3 regions of the Pedobacter sp. 10L46_2 genome follow, and region 1 is predicted to be linked to each of the others. Evidence: riboswitches for the same ligand, from Rfam matches in the RefSeq annotation. Region 1 holds a riboswitch; each other region holds the start of a gene.
The links. A riboswitch is a leader RNA that binds a small molecule or an ion and turns the genes downstream of it on or off. The one in region 1 is predicted to bind S-adenosylmethionine.

Region 1 (5,874 bases):
TTTTAATAAATTTTTATTGAGATACGTGTCCTAATATTTTTGCGGCAATGTTCCAGGCCTTTTTTGGGTCTCCGGCGATAATGCTTTTTAGCAACTGCTCATGATATATGTAAGTTTCTTCGAAGGCTCTGGCATCTGAATGTGTTTGAAGGAACCAATTTTTTAAATGAATGGAGGCTGATTTATATAAGTCGGCAAGTATTTCATTCTTTGAAGCTTCGGCAATTGATATATGAAATTGCACATCTGCTTCAATACATTCATCTATTAATCCCTCCTTGGCGGCTCTTCTTCTGTTTTCCAGATGAGTTCTTATGATTATAATATCACTTTCAGTTCTGTTAAGTGCTGCTTTCTCTGCAATTTTCATTTCAAGTAATTGCCTAACCTCATCCAGATCTTTAACATTCGCACGCTTCAACCGCAAATCCATAGGTTCCCTATTTGCTGTTAGCTGATCTACAAAAGTTCCAATCCCTTGTTGAACTCTAAGTAACCCAGAATTAGCTAATATTTTTATGGCTTCCCTTATAGTTGAGCGTCCGACACCAAAGTTTTTCATTAATTCCGGTTCTATCGGCAACTGTTCATTCACTTTGTATTGTCCAAGAGAAATCTGCTCACTTAATCGCGCGGCTACTTCATCCGCAAGAGACTTTTTTTGTATAAGATCTTTCATGTTAATTCATCATATCATCAGATGAATTCAAAGGTAGAAATTAAAATACATCTAACAAAGAAATCAATAAAAAAAGGGCTCAAAACTAATTGAACCCTTTTCCCTAAACCAAACTATTTTACTCTTATTTCGCTGCTTTTGTAAAATTCAAGACAATGTAAGCAGTTTTTGCTCCATATTCTACAGGTGATTTAATAACCATACTATTGCCATCTGTAGAAGACAATACCGATCTGTAACCAGAAGTTACGTTTTTGGCTTTTTCGCCTTCAAAGATCTTTTTGAATTGGAATGTCTCGTCAGCAGGACTTACTGACCAGTATATTTTCTGAGTTTTTGCAGTACACTCTCCTCCACCTGGTAAGGTATAGCTTCCGTTTCCGCTATTAGTGAGACTCCAGGTACTTCCTTTGAAGCAAGTATAAGAACCTTCATCAAACAATGATTTTACTGCTGATTGCGGCAAGCCTTCAAATGTAATATCATTTAAAACCCAATTACCAGTTACATTACCTTTCTTTAAACTTTGAGTTGCACCACCTTTAGGCGAACAACTTTGCAAAACCATTAACGAACTGCATAAAATGGCTGCTATCAGTAATATTCTTTTCATATTCTTCTTTAATTTGATAATTCAATTACATAAATCTTGCCAAAACTTAAGGCGAATAACATTATACCCTTAACTTTGTTCTGGTGGACATATGTATAGCAGAGTAAGTAATCCAAATAGATCAGCACTGGAAAATGCGCTTTCAGAATTAGAAAAAGGTGTAGAAGCCTGTGCGTTTTCTTCAGGAAATACGGCTGGAATGGCAGTTTTTCAGGCTTTAAAACCAGGAAGCCATATCATTGCTCCTGACGACATGTACTGGGGTTTTAAAAAACAACTGCGGACCATTTTTAAAGATACTCTTGAAATTGATTTTATAGATCTTACGAACCTTGATAACATAGCAAAATTCATTAAGAAGAATACTGTATTGATATGGATAGAAACCCCTTCTAATCCATTATTAAAAATTACAGATATTGCCGGGGTTTCCAAAATCGCCAAGGAGAACAACCTTATTCTTGCATGCGACAGCACTTTTGCTTCGCCATGCTTACAAAACCCTATTGATTTTGGGGCGGATATTGTAATGCACTCTTCCACAAAATATATTGGTGGCCATAGTGATGTTCTGGGTGGGGTACTTATCACGGCAGAAAAAAATGAATTTTGGGAAAAGATCAGAAACATACAGCAAGTTGGTGGAGCAGTACCCTCTCCTTTCGATTGTTTTCTGTTAATAAGAAGTATCAAAACATTGGCATATCGCATGCGCGGCCACTGTACTAATGGATTGGCTTTAGCATTACATCTAGAAAAACACCCTGCTATTGAAAGAGTTTATTATCCGGGATTAATAACCCACCCTCAGTACGACATCGCAAAAAGGCAAATGAATGGCTATGGAGGAATGTTATCGGTGTTAGTTAAAGGTGGATCTGATGAAGCCAGAAAAGTGGTTAATAAAGTTAAAGTCTTTGCGCAGGCTACAAGTTTAGGTGGAGTTGAAAGTTTAATAGAACACCGTGCATCTGTTGAAGGACCTGACACCAAAACCCCACAAAATTTAATTCGGATATCTGTTGGGCTTGAGCATATAGATGATCTAATAGCAGATTTAGATCAGGCACTTGCAGGATAAAATCAAGCAACCCCATCAAAAAATTAATTTACAACACTGTAATACAACAAGTTAATAAATATCCAAAATATAATTTTGGATATTTATTAACTTAAATCTACATTTGCGATATCATTTAGCGAAAGCTAACCAAGTCAACCTTCCTTAATAAAAAGGTTTGATTTATAAAGAAGTGGCGAGAGACAGGCTCTTTGACCCACTGGCAACCCTCCCAAGATGGAGAAGGTGCCAATTCCTGACCAAAAGACATGGTGTCGTTTGGAAAGATAAATTGAAACAAAATGAAAACTGTAAGCATTACTTCAAATCTGTTTAATTATTGTTATCCTCAGCAGGCTAATTGCATGTGCTGTTGCATACTATAATTTACAAATCTTCCTTTTGCATTTCACATTCATACGGAAGGCCCCTTGCAGGGGTACGCTTAACAACGGTATACGTTTCCGAAGCTAAAATCTCCGCAACGTATCGACTCAAAAACATAACAGGAACCACTTAAAACTAAATATAACATGTCAACATCACATAAATTCGAAACATTACAAGTACATGCAGGTCAGGAAATTGATCCTACTACAGGATCAAGAGCTGTTCCAATATACCAAACTACCTCTTACGGTTTTAAGAACTCCGAACATGGTGCAAACTTATTTGCGCTAAAGGAATTCGGAAACATTTACACCAGGATCATGAATCCGACAACTGATGTTTTCGAAAAAAGAATAGCAGCACTTGAAGGCGGTGTGGCTGCTTTAGCCGTAGCTTCGGGACAGGCGGCTCAATTTATTGCATTAAATAATATCCTACAGGCAGGTGACAATTTTGTATCCTCATCTCATTTATATGGCGGATCATATAATCAGTTCAAAGTAAGCTTTAAACGTCTTGGTATTGAGGTTAGGTTTGCTAATGGCGATGATGCCAACGATTTTGAATCAAAAATCGATGCAAATACTAAAGCTATATATTTAGAAACCATTGGTAATCCTGCTTTCAGTATTGCCGATTTCGAAAAATTATCTGCCATTGCCAACAGACACGATTTACCGTTAATAGTAGATAATACTTTTGGCGCAGCTGGTTATCTGTTTAAACCTTTAGAACACGGGGCCCATGTTGTTGTGCAATCTGCTACCAAATGGATTGGCGGACATGGCACCAGTATTGGCGGGGTAATAGTAGATGGTGGAAATTACAACTGGGGAAATGGCAAATTCCCTCAATTTACCGAGCCATCAGAAGGATATCATGGTTTAATTTTTAATGATGTTTTTGGAATTGGTGGTCCTTTTGGAAATATTCAATTCATTATTCGTGCCCGCGTTGAAGGGTTAAGAGATTTTGGCCCGGCCATCTCTCCTTTCAACTCTTTCCTTTTAATTCAGGGATTAGAAACTTTATCACTTCGCGTGCAACGTCACGTAGATAACACACTTGCACTGGCGACCTGGTTAGAAAGCCATGATGCTGTGAAGAGCGTAAACTATCCCGGACTTGAAAGCAGTCCATACCATGCTAACGCCAAAAAGTATTTAAAGAATGGATTCGGTGCAGTGCTATCTTTTGAACTACATGGTGATAAAGAAAAAGCAACGGCATTGGTCGACAATCTTAAACTTGTTAGCCACCTTGCAAACCTGGGTGATGCAAAAACCCTTATCATACAACCTTCAGCAACTACGCATCAACAACTAAGTGACGAGGAACAAATTGCTGCAGGCATTACAGCCAGCCAGCTACGTGTTTCTGTAGGAATTGAACACATAGACGACATTAAGGCTGATTTTGAACAAGCCTTTGCTGCTATCAACAAATAAAATAAAACGCTACAAGATCTAAAGAATGAGCACTACTGCCACATATACGCATACAAAGTTATTTAAGCTAGAGAACGGGAAAAAACTACGCAAATTAGAGATTGCTTATCAAACTTATGGCAAACTAAATGCAAAGAAAGATAATGTGATCTGGGTATGCCATGCGCTTACAGCCAATGCTGATGTTTTAGACTGGTGGAAAGGACTTTTCGGCAATAACGACCTGTTTAACCCTGAGGAACACTTTATCATCTGTGCAAATGTATTAGGGTCTAATTACGGTACAACCAATCCATTAAGTATAAATCCGGTAACAGGGCAACCGTATTACCTTGCTTTTCCAGAATTTACCATCAGAGATTTGGTCGCTGCTCACCGCTTGCTTGCATCATATCTTGGCATTCAACACCTTAAAGTATTAATTGGCGGTTCTTTAGGCGGGCAACAAGCATTGGAATGGGCCATTACAGATAGCAAGAGCGTAGACAATCTAATTCTTGTAGCTACAAATGCAGTACACTCACCATGGGGAATTGCATTTAACGAGAGTCAGCGTTTAGCAATCAGCACTGATCGTACATTTTATGCACAGCAGCCAGATGGTGGCTTAAAAGGTTTAAAAGCCGCAAGAAGCATTGCTTTATTATCTTATCGCACTTATGAAGCATATTCAGCTACTCAATTAGAAAGTGTAAATGACAAAACAGGTTCATTCCGAGCCGCCTCTTACCAGAATTATCAGGGCGAAAAACTGTGTAAACGTTTTAATGCCTACAGCTATTGGTACTTGAGTAAAGCAATGGACAGCCATAATGTTGGCCGAAGCAGAAAAAGTATTGTTGATGCCTTAGCATTAGTTAAAGCGAATACGCTGGTAATAGGAATTGAAAACGATGTTCTGTTCCCGCTTTGTGAACAAGAGTTTTTAGCGAAGCATATTCCAGGAGCAGCACTCAAAAGTATTAGCTCTGCTTATGGCCACGATGGTTTTTTAATTGAGACAGACATATTAACCAACATAATTGGCACATTCTTAAAAGAAAGTGCAAATAAGAAAATAATTAAATTACATAAAACAGCATAGTATTTAGATGAGTAAGAAACTTAAGATCGGCTTATTTGGTTTTGGAGTTGTTGGACAAGGATTGCATGATATTATTCGCGGTCAGGACCTAAACCTTGAGATCGTTAAAATAGCTATTAAAAATCCTGAGAAAAAACGTAGCCTTGAGGCACATCTTTTCACCACAAATCATGACGAAATATTAGACAATAGTGAAATTAACACTGTAGTTGAGTTAATTGATGACGCAGAGATTGCCTACAACATCGTTAAAAGAGCATTAATCAGCGGTAAAAATGTAGTTTCTGCCAATAAAAAAATGATTGCTACTCATCTGGCCGAACTGGTTGAATTGCAAGAAAAACATAATGCATCTCTATTATATGAAGGTGCAGTTTGCGGCAGTATACCTATCATCCGTAATCTGGAAGAATATTACGACAATGAATTACTGCACGGTATAAGTGGAATATTCAACGGTTCATCTAACTACATTCTATCTAAAATATTTAATGAAAATCTTGAATATGGCGTGGCATTAAAGCAGGCGCAAGATCTTGGTTTTGCTGAATCTAATCCTATTCTGGATGTTGGAGGTTATGATCCTAAATTTAAATTGGC
Region 2 (5,874 bases), on a different contig from region 1:
AATTTTAACAAAAATTAATCTAATGATAAGAGTAACCGAGCAAGAATCAACGTATAACGATATTGATAAAATGTCAGTACTTGAAATTCTAAAGGGCATAAATGATGAAGACAAAACAGTTCCCTATGCTGTGGAAAAAGTAATTCCTCAGATAGAGAAACTGGCTTCTGCTGTTGCCGAGCGAATGATAAACGGGGGAAGGTTATTTTACATCGGTGCAGGCACAAGTGGCCGACTGGGTGTTGTTGATGCCTCAGAGTGCCCTCCTACCTTTGGTGTTCCGTTTGATTGGGTTGTTGGAATTATTGCCGGCGGAGACACTGCCATACGAAGAGCAGTTGAAAATGCTGAAGATGATGACCAGCAAGCATGGATAGATCTGCAGGAATTTAAAATTGATGCCAACGACTGTTTAATTGGTCTTGCCGCATCTGGAACCACGCCATACGTTATCGGCGGACTAAACACTGCCCGTAAAAATGGCATTTTAACGGGTTGTATTGTATGCAACGAAGGGGGGCCGATAGCTGCTGAAAGTGATTTCCCTGTAGAGGTAGTAGTTGGTCCTGAATTTTTAACAGGTTCTACCAGAATGAAGTCTGGAACTGCACAAAAACTGGTTCTAAACATGCTTAGTACTACGGTAATGATAAAACTAGGCAGGGTAAAAGGCAACAAGATGGTAGACATGCAGCTAACCAATCATAAACTGGTAGACAGAGGTACACAAATGGTAATGGACGAACTGAATATAGATTATGAACATGCTGCTGATCTGCTTATCCGTTATGGAAGTGTCCGCAAAGCGGTTGAATCTACTCATAAATAACCCGACATGCACGAAATAGAGCCTTACTATCTATGGCGTGATGACTATATCGCGGCAGAAGATGAGCGTTCTCCGTTCTACAACACTGAGTACTCGGAATTTTATTTCGACAAGCAGCTGTACAATTTTCTGTTACATCCCCAATGGGATGATTTCGGATCAAGTACAATGTATCTTAAAGTACTGTATGTTGACTACGATAGAAATTATGCAGTCATAGAGCTTATTGGAGAGTGGAACGATGCCATCGGCAACGACATTATGCTTCTGAAACGTGAAATCATTGAACTGATGATTGACGAAGGCATAAATAAATTCATACTGATAGGCGAAAACGTACTGAACTTCCATTCTTCTGAAGATAGTTATTATGAAGAATGGTTTCAGGAAGTTGAAGATGGGTGGATTACAGGCATCAATTTCCAGGAACATGTAATCAATGAATTCCGTAACAGCAATATAGATTATTACATCAATTTTGGTGGCGAACTTGACGATATGGCATGGAGAACCTTAAAACCCCTTCAGTTTTTCAAGAAAGTTGAAGAAATCCTGACAAAAAGGCTAGGGGCATAGCTTTTGTTAGAATGAAACAATTCGTATCTTTAAATAAATTTAAAACACATGAATAATAACAATAATAATGATTGGGCACAACAGTCCGTTTTTGTAGAAGACTTAACTGGTAAAGTTGCCAAGAAATTCTTCGCGAATGTTTTTTTATGGATGTTTATAGCTCTTGGTTTATCAACATTAGCTGCTTTGCTTATTTCAACTTCTCCTGCAGCTTTAAGTCAATTAATTAATTTTGAAACAGGACAAAGAACAATACTAGGTTATATCGCAATGTTTGCGCCTCTTGGTCTGGTAATTTTAATGGGAACAGGATTTAACCGCCTGTCTTATGGTGCTTTATTAGGCGTATTTGTTCTATTTTCGGTTCTATTAGGTGTTAGTTTAAGTTTTATATTACTTATCTATACCGCTGGTTCAATTGTAGCATGTTTTGCTGCCGCAGCGGGTATATTTGGAATAATGGCAGTTTTAGGTTACACCACAGATGTAGATTTAAGCAAATTTGGCCCAATATTAATGGTAGGTGTAGTAGGCTTATTCATTGCCGGTATCATTAACATGTTTATTGGAAGTGATCGTTTTAGCTACATAATGAGCTTCTTTGGAGTAGCAATCTTTACAGCTCTAACAGCATACGATGTTCAGAAACTGAAACGTATTGGTGCGGGTATTGAAGAAAATGGGGATCAAATGGCGGCAACTGACGCTAAGAAACTGGCAATTATGGGCGCTTTATCTCTTTACCTTGACTTTATAAACATCTTCTTATATCTACTAAGAATCTTCGGAAGCAGAAAATAACAACCTGTTTCTTAAAAATATTAAAGGCGGGTGGAGCATGAACTATGATCCCACCCGCCTTTTCGTTGTCAACATATTTATCTCTCATAGGCAGATTGCCATCTCTATAATTTAAACACATTTTAAGCTTTCAAATTCAGCTGTACACTGTGATGTTTTCAAAACAATGTTTCGAAGTTCTGAGTTAATTGTCTCCTCTATACAATTTTATATGCTTTAACGGCCGAAATTTTGGAAATGATTTTTCTTTGTTGCACCTTTGTAATGCTTATAGAGAAAGACGGAGGGATTAGACCCTGCGAAGTCTTAGCAACCTGTGCTTACAAGGTGCTACATTCTACTGGAGCCAAACAATTGGTTCCCGAAAGATAAGTTAAAGTCGACACCTAAACCGGACTTTTCGAATAAGCTTTGTATGTAATGAGTTCGGCACTTGTTTAGGCACAGCCTCTATCAACTTTAGCTTATTACCTACTCATATTACTATTAAAAATGGACATTAGAGCAGAGTTAGAAAAACGTATCCTGATCATTGATGGTGCGATGGGCACTATGATACAACGTTACGTCCTTTCTGAAGAAGATTTCAGGGGCGAGCGGTTCAAAGATCACCCGTGTGATGTAAAAGGTAATAACGACTTACTAAACATTACCCGTCCAGATATCATTAAGGCAATTCATACCGAATATTTAAAGGCCGGTACAGATATCATTGAGACCAATACCTTTAGTACCCAACGTATTTCACTGGCCGATTACCAGATGGAAGAGCTTGATTATGAGATGAGCTTTGAAGGGGCTAAAATAGCCAAAGAGGCAGTTAATGAATTTATGGCGGCTAATCCCGACAGAAAATGTTTTGTTGCCGGTGCCGTAGGCCCGACTAACAGAACACTATCTATTTCTCCGGATGTAAACGATCCAGGGTTCAGGGCACTCACTTTCGATGAATTAGTTGATGCTTATTACGAACAAATACGCGGACTGGTTGATGGCGGTTCAGACCTGCTTTTAATTGAAACCATTTTTGACACCTTAAATGCCAAGGCCGCCATATTTGCCATCAAAAAATATGAGAATGTAATTGGCCGTAAAATAGAGATTATGATCTCCGGAACCATTACTGATGCTTCCGGCAGAACTTTATCAGGCCAAACTGCCGAGGCTTTCTTAAATTCCGTAATACACGCCAATCCATTAAGTATAGGCTTCAACTGCGCCTTGGGGGCAAAAGACATGAGGCCGCACATAGAAGAACTTTCGGCTAAGGCAGGCTGCTATGTTTCTGCCTATCCTAATGCGGGTTTGCCAAATGAATTTGGTGCTTACGATGAAATGCCTCATGAAACTGCTCATCTGGTAGAAGATTTTATTCAGCACGGTTTTGTAAATATTGTAGGTGGTTGTTGCGGAACTACACCTGAGCATATCGGCTGCATAGCCGAAAAAGCAAAAAATGTAGCACCGCGTAAAATACCTCAGATAGAACCTTATCTGCGTTTAAGCGGATTGGAACCGGTTACCATAACTCCAGAGAGTATTTTTGTAAACATTGGTGAGCGTACAAACATTACCGGTTCTCCAAAATTCTCTAAGCTCATTTTAGGTGGAGATTTTGAAGCGGCACTTGCCGTTGCCCGTCAGCAGGTTGAGGGTGGTGCACAGGTTATCGATGTGAATATGGATGAGGGGATGATTGATTCGGAAGCCTCTATGACCAAATTCCTTAACCTGATTGCGTCTGAACCTGATATTTCCAAGTTGCCTATCATGGTCGATTCGTCTAAATGGACGGTTATAGAAGCCGGGTTAAAATGCTTGCAGGGAAAAGGAATTGTAAACTCCATCTCTCTTAAAGAAGGCGAAGACAAATTCCGTGAAAGTGCGCGCAAAATCATGACCTACGGTGCTGCCATAGTAGTAATGGCATTTGATGAGCAGGGACAGGCCGATAATTTTGAAAGAAGAAAAGAGATCTGTAAAAGATCATATGATATTTTAGTTGATGAAATTGGCTTTCCGCCTCAGGACATCATCTTTGACCCGAACATCCTTACCGTTGCAACCGGATTAGAAGAACATAACAACTATGCGGTAGATTTTATAAATGCTACCCGCTGGATCAAAGAAAACCTGCCCCATGCAAAAGTAAGTGGTGGTGTTTCGAACATCTCCTTCTCGTTTAGAGGTAATAATACCGTTAGGGAAGCGATGCACTCTGCATTTTTATACCACGCCATCAAAGCTGGTTTAGATATGGGGATTGTAAATGCCGGAATGCTAGAGGTTTATCAGGAAATTCCGCCAGAGCTTTTAGTACTTGTAGAGGATGTATTGTTAAACCGAAGAGACGATGCTACAGAGCGGTTGGTTGAATTTGCAGACACCATCAAATCTAAAGGAAAAGAGATTGTCAGGGATGAGGAATGGCGTAAAACCAGTGTAGAAGAAAGACTTTCTCATTCGTTAGTTAAGGGAATTATAGAATACCTTGATGCTGATGTTGAAGAAGCACGTCAGAAATACGCGAGACCCATTCAGGTAATTGAAGGTCCATTAATGGACGGGATGAACATTGTGGGTGACCTTTTTGGGGCCGGTAAAATGTTCCTGCCGCAGGTTGTAAAATCTGCTCGTGTAATGAAAAAGGCCGTGGCTTATCTGTTGCCATTTATTGAGCAGGAAAAGCTGGATAACCCGGATCAGGATCAGAATTCATCGGCCGGAAGGGTATTAATGGCTACTGTAAAAGGTGATGTTCATGATATCGGAAAGAACATTGTAGGTGTAGTTTTAGCTTGTAATAACTTCGAAATTGTGGATATGGGCGTAATGGTTCCTGCACAGGAAATCATTAAAAAAGCCAAAGAAATAAATGCTGATATTATTGGCTTAAGTGGTTTAATTACCCCTTCGCTTGATGAAATGGTACACTTCGCCAAAGAAATGGAGCGCGAAGGCTTTACCATTCCTTTAATTATTGGTGGTGCTACTACCTCCAGGATTCATGCTGCGGTTAAGGTTGCGCCTAACTACTCGGGGCCAGCCATCCATGTGCTTGATGCTTCGAGAAGTGTAACGGTTTGTAGTACTTTAATGAACAAAGATACCCGCGATGAGTACATCCAGGGTATTCGCGAGGAATATGATAAAGCACGTGAGGCGCACTTAAATAAGCGCTCTGATAAACGTTTTAAAACAATTGAAGAAGCCAGAAAGGATAACTTTAAGATAGATACCGCATTGGTTGCTCCTGCTCCTTCTTTTACAGGAACCAGGGTATTTGAAAATTACCCTCTTGAAGAGCTTGTGCCTTATATAGACTGGACTCCTTTTTTCCAAACCTGGGAACTGCGTGGTAGTTACCCGCGTATCCTTGAGGATAAAGTTGTTGGTGATGAGGCTAAAAAACTTTTTAATGACGCCAAAGCATTGTTAAAAAAGATTGTTGACGAGAAATTACTTACTGCAAAAGCGGTAATAGGTTTCTGGCCTGCATATGCAAAAGGCGATGATATTGTGCTTGATGTGGAAGGTAAAGAGGTGGTGATCCATACTTTACGTCAACAAGCTGAAAAAGTTGCCGGACAACCATATTATGCGCTCTCGGATTTTATTGCACAACAGGAAACTGGTGTGCCTGATTATTTTGGCGGTTTCGCACTTAC
Region 3 (5,874 bases), on a different contig from region 1:
CTCTGCCTCGAAATGTTCTAACCCTGAAACGAAATTAGGACGAAGCTGAATATTCTTAAATCCCGGTTGTTGTTCATCAGGGTGAATTCCACCCAAACCTTTAAAGAACCAGCCACCTATTTCGCCAAACATCATATGGTTTAAAGAAATGTCTCTTTCGGCTTTTATATCCCAGTTTTCGTATAAGGTAGTTGCTCCATTCACAATCCACCATCCCCATGAAGGGTAGGTATCCTGAGCTGCAAGTTTATATGCTGTTTCGGCCTGACCATTGTCACTCAATGCATTTAATATTGCTTTTGCACCCAAAACACCCACGTCAAGGTGCATTCCATCGGCAGCAACTCTTTTAGCAAGGTTCTCTGCAACTTTTGTAATAAGCTCTTCAGGTACCAATCCCCATTGCAGGGCAACACTTAATTCAGTTTGTACACCTGATGCATAAATGCCCGTTGTGCGGTTTAAATACTTATCGTTTATTGCCTTTTTAATTTTCTCTGCAAGGTTGCTGTAATAGCTATAATCGGCCTGCTTACCAAACATTTTTGCAGCCTTTGCAAGGATAACTGCATCTACATAGTAATAAGTAGAAGAGGTATATTCCAATGACGATTGTGATTTAACAGGCACCCAATCGCCTCTGCCAAAGGTTGTTAATCCTGCAGGACTAATTTGCTCTATGTAATTCACATACCGTTTAATGCTGTTGTAAGAATCTGAAAGCAACTTACTATCGCCATAAAACATGTATATATTCCATGGAATTATAGCAATTGTACTTGTCCAGTCAGTTCCATTTGCCGATCCATAACCCCATCCACCTGTAGGTATAATATCAGGAAGTACGCCATTTGGTTGTTGTTCGTCCCTGTGGTCGGCAAGCCATTTTTCATAAACTGTAATACCGTCAAAATTAAACAGGCCTGTTTCAACAGCAAAGTGTCCATCGCCAGTCCATCCATTCTTTTCTCTTTGCGGACAATCGGTAGGATATCCCATTAGATTAGACAAGTAAGAATTGTTAGTTGCCCACCATAGTCGATCAATTAGCTTATTTGAAGAGCTTATTTTACCTGTCGGGGTAACATCACTGTGCATAAAGTAACCGGTGATGCTTTCTTTGGTTAATTGTACCGGCTTACTGCTGATCACCTCAACATACTGGAATCCTTTGTAATTGAACTTAGGCATAAACTCAAGTTCTCCTTTACCTGATAAGGTAACGATATCTGTTTGAAAAGGATCGGTATTATCTTTAGGGCGATAGTAAACATCAATATTAGATAGGTCTAGCCTTCCGTTAGCATGCAAGCGTTCGCCATGCTTAATACGAATAACAGTGCCTTCCTCTCCGCTTACTTTAATTTTTGTAACTCCAGAGATATTGCGGCCCAGATCAAAAACATATACAGTGTCGTTAACCTTTTGCATTGTTTTAGAAGGAATTTCTTCGACATTACGAATTGGCTGCATAACCTGACTTACAACATTATTGGACGGGGCAGCTCTAAGCGAGATGCCATTCCACTTTTTATCATCAAAATCTGCAGTATTCCAACCCGGTTGCTCCTTGCGTGCATCATAATGCTCGGCAGTGTAAATATTGTTGAGTACTATCGGACTTGAACTTGTTTTCCAGTCGCCCCCGGAAGTAACCACATCAACAGTTCCATCTTCATAGGTGATTCTTAAATCCAGACAAAAAGTAGGTCTTGCTCTCCAGGGTGCCTTGTCAAAATTCCATACCGCAATAGATTGATGGTTATACCATCCATTACCAAGTAAAACACCAACAGCATTTTTACCTTTTTGAAGTTGGGCAGTAACATCGTAAGAAACATATAAGTTACGTCTGTCGAAACGGGTGTACATAGGGTCAAGTCTATGGTTCCCTACTTTTTTCCCATTTAAATATAATTCGTACAAACCAGCAGCAGCAATATATGCCCTTGCAGATTTTATTTTTTTAGAAGGTTCAAATACTTTTCTGAAATATGGAGCCTCGCGTTTATCGATATCGTTACCATCACTGATCCAGGTACCTTTCCAGTTGTCGACTTTCATCATTCCTGTTTCGAAAGTTGCTACCCCGCCAGATGAAGCTGGTTTACCATCTTTATCCCAAAGCTCAACAGACCAGTAGTATTTAGTGAACGGCTCTAAGGTTTTGCCTTTATAATTAACAAGATTTGCAGACGAGGCTACTTTGCCCGACTCCCACGAAAGGCCCCTTTTTTTTGCTACTTCTGATGAATCTTTACCTACAATAATTCTATAAGCAGTTTGTTTAGCACCCTGACGGGTATCTGTCATCATCCACGACAAGCGCGGATTTAACAAATCTACCCCAATTGGGTTTATTAAATGTTCGCATTGCAAACCTGAGGGTTTAACTTCATTAGAGTATGCTTTTTCTGCCATAGAAATGGTGAAGAGCATCAGCAAGAAAGAATAAAGAAATTTCATTAGAATATAATTCAGGTAAAGTTTAGTGTGTTTACAATGTTAATTTTCTTAGTCATTTTCAGCAACCTGTACTGTCCTGCTCAAAATACAGAATATTTATTTTATTAATTTCTATAGGAATACTAGATTATTCTTATATTTGTCGCAGCAAATGGTTCTTAAAACTTCCTGCTTATCAAGAAAGACTGAGGGATTGGCCCTATGATGTCTTAGCAACCTCTACAATTTATTGTAAAAGGTGCTAATTCCAATTCGCTGCAAAGCGGAAAAGATAAGATTAAACAGCGCAATGCTCCTTATCAATCATCATAACCAAATCTAATTCTGTTCGCGACAAAGTATGTAAGGGATGACCTAAACTATAAATGTATAAAAACATGACACAGAAAGTACACCAAAAAGAAATGCGCTGCTCATCTCCATCTCATTACCCTTCATCTGGTCTTATGATCACTCAAAAACGAATGCACTGTTGCTCTATTTAATGCAACCCAAAGAATTTATTATACACCCATTTATTTAATTCACATGTTAAAAATATACAAAATTTTTGCAGGGATTCTTATATCCTTTTTTTTCCTGCAAACCGTACAGGCACAATCTGTTAAAATAACAGGTACTGTTACCGGAAACCCCGACGGGGAGACTATTCCAGGAGCATCAATTACCATAAAAGGTAAAAAAAGCGGAACAACTACAGATGGCAGCGGTAAGTTTTCTCTAGCTGCAGATGTTAATGATGTACTTAGTATATCTTATCTTGGATATACTACAAAAGAAGTAACCATTACCGCAGCTACAACTACATTAAATATTGCGCTTGATGTTTCGGCAAATGCTTTAAGTGAAGTTGTTGTTACAGCCCTTGGGATTTCTAAAGAAAAGAAATCGTTGGGATATGCTGTTCAGGAATTAAAATCTAAAGATATTGCTACCGCAAAAGAAACCAATATAATCAACTCTCTGGCCGGAAAAATTGCCGGTGTGCAAACTACAAATAGCCAGGGCGATATGGGTTCATCAAGAATTATTATTCGTGGTGAAACCTCTATATCAGGTAACAACCAACCCCTCTTTGTAGTGGACGGAGTACCCGTTGATAATTCGCAGAATCTAGGTATAGCTGGATCAAGGGATTTTGCCAATACCATTTCGGATATTAATTCAGAAGACATTGAATCAATCAGTGTACTTAAAGGTCCAAATGCAGCAGCACTATATGGATCACGTGCAGCAGCAGGTGTTATCCTTATTAAAACCAAAACTGGCAGAGGCCAAAAGGGTTTAGGTATCAGTGTTAACTCCAACGCTACATTTTCAAACCTATTGACCTTACCGGATTATCAAAACTCATTCGGACAAGGTACAAGCGGCAAGTTTAGCTTTGTAGATGGAAAAGGTGGAGGTGTAAACGACGGTGTAGATGAAAGCTGGGGACCAGCATTGGATGGCCGTTTAATTCCTCAGTTTAACTCTAAAGGTGTTGCTGTTCCATTTATTGCTCATCCAGATAATGTTAAGGATTTCTTTGAAACAGGTTTTGCGCTTAATAATGGTATTGCCATTGCAGGCTCTGGAGAAAAACAAGATGTCCGTTTCTCTTACAACAACCTTACGCAAGGTGGTATACTGCCAAATTCTTCTCAGGACAAGAATTCATTATTATTGAATACCACGTACAGAATCACTCCTAAATTAACTTTAAACGCTTCTGCAAATTATATAAAAAGCAATGCCGATAACCTTCCTGCCTCAGGCGGAAAACGTGCAACTGGCCCGATGCTTCAATTTACATGGTTTGGAAGACAGGTAGATGTTAGTCAGCTTAAAAACTATAAAGACGAAAACGGAAACGACTTTAACTGGAACAATAGTTACTATAGTAACCCTTATTTCATAGCCTATGAAAATACAGTTGGTCAGAAACGTGATCGCATTATTGGTAATGCAGAATTAAATTATAAAATTACAAGCGCACTTTCAGCCAACTTCAGGACAGGAAATGATTACTATACAGACCGTAGAAAGATCAAAATCGCTTATGGAACAAATGGTACCCCATTCGGTTCATATGAGGAAGATGCATATACGGTTAATGAAAATAATACCGAAGGTCGTTTAGAGTTCAATAAGAAACTGAATTCAGATTTCTCAATAGATATTTTGGGTGGCGGAAACATTAGAACTTCAACTTTCGAACAAAACGATCAGAAAGCGACCAAGTTGGCAGTAAACGGCTTATATACCTTGAGCAACTCCAGAGATCCATTGGTATCTTCAAACGTTTACACCAAACTTAGAACCTATAGTTTATTTGGATCCGCTCAGTTGGGCTTTAGAGATTATGCATATCTGAATTTAACAGCACGTAACGACTGGGATTCCAGTTTACCAAAACCGAACTTATCTTATTTCTACCCTTCTGTTAATGGAAGTTTAATTCTTACAGAAGCTTTTGATATTAAAAGCGAGGTGCTTAGTTTCGCTAAACTAAGAGGAGGCTGGTCTAAAGTAGGAAAGGCAACAGACCCTTATCAACTGATCAATACCTATAGCTTCACTGCTCCATTTGATGGAAATCCACAACAATCAGTTAATACGATCGACCTTAATCCAAACCTTCTGCCAGAAATCACCAAATCGACTGAGGCGGGTGCCGAAATTGGGTTGTTTGATAACCGCATCAAGCTGGATCTAAGTGTGTACAATACAAACAGTATTAATCAGATTTTAAAAGTTGATGTAAGTTCAGGAACAGGATATACACAAAAACTTATTAATGGCGGAAGTATCAATAACAAAGGAATAGAAGTTCAACTAGGTTTAACCCCTGTTAAACTTAAAGACTTTAGCTGGGACATCAATTTAAACTATTCACGTAATCGCAGTAAGGTTACAGAATTGGATAAAGAAGGACGCATTAGCAGCTATACAATTAATGTGAATTTCCTCGTAGTCGCCAGAATTGGTGGTAAGGTATTCTCTGGTAGTAACGCTACAGGAACTTATACGGGTGTACTGGCAAGTACAATGAGAGGAAGAAATGCTGAAAATGGCGGACTTACCTATACCTCAGGAGGAACAACATTTAATGACGGGATGATCTTTGACGGCGTTCTGGCTGATGGCACTAAGAACAATAAAATCATTCCTGCAGAAGAGTATTACAAAGCTACAACCAATGCAGATGAGCAATTTGTTTACAGCGCTTCTTATATCAAATTAAGAGAAGCTAGATTGAGCTACAACATTCCTTCGCAATGGGTTAAAAAGATCGGGTTACAGGACGCTACTTTCTCAATAGTGGGACGTAATCTTTGGATCATCCATAAAGATGTACCAAATATTGACCCTGAAACTGCATTCAACACAGGAAACGCTCAGGGTCTGGAGGACCTAACTCTTCCA

Region 2: it holds a riboswitch for S-adenosylmethionine, as region 1 does, so the genes downstream of both, metH (methionine synthase) here and AC1DDX_RS23695 (O-acetylhomoserine aminocarboxypropyltransferase/cysteine synthase family protein) in region 1, are expected to answer to the same signal.
Region 3: it holds a riboswitch for S-adenosylmethionine, as region 1 does, so the genes downstream of both, AC1DDX_RS02945 (SusC/RagA family TonB-linked outer membrane protein) here and AC1DDX_RS23695 (O-acetylhomoserine aminocarboxypropyltransferase/cysteine synthase family protein) in region 1, are expected to answer to the same signal.

The regions. Positions count from the first base shown of each region.
Region 1 covers NZ_JBFTIZ010000320.1:304-6,177, reverse strand. The annotation lists gene AC1DDX_RS23710 (FadR/GntR family transcriptional regulator) at 14-679, opposite strand; gene AC1DDX_RS23705 (lipocalin family protein) at 804-1,292, opposite strand; gene AC1DDX_RS23700 (trans-sulfuration enzyme family protein) at 1,384-2,373, shown strand; SAM riboswitch class I at 2,533-2,646, shown strand; gene AC1DDX_RS23695 (O-acetylhomoserine aminocarboxypropyltransferase/cysteine synthase family protein) at 2,886-4,190, shown strand; gene AC1DDX_RS23690 (homoserine O-acetyltransferase family protein) at 4,216-5,274, shown strand; partial or broken gene AC1DDX_RS23685 (homoserine dehydrogenase) at 5,282-5,874, shown strand, end outside.
Region 2 covers NZ_JBFTIZ010000001.1:61,568-67,441, reverse strand. The annotation lists gene murQ (N-acetylmuramic acid 6-phosphate etherase) at 23-829, shown strand; gene AC1DDX_RS00280 (hypothetical protein) at 836-1,405, shown strand; gene AC1DDX_RS00275 (Bax inhibitor-1/YccA family protein) at 1,454-2,206, shown strand; SAM riboswitch class I at 2,472-2,581, shown strand; gene metH (methionine synthase) at 2,699-5,874, shown strand, end outside.
Region 3 covers NZ_JBFTIZ010000012.1:4,310-10,183, reverse strand. The annotation lists gene AC1DDX_RS02950 (alpha-L-rhamnosidase) at 1-2,466, opposite strand, end outside; SAM riboswitch class I at 2,636-2,744, shown strand; gene AC1DDX_RS02945 (SusC/RagA family TonB-linked outer membrane protein) at 2,995-5,874, shown strand, end outside.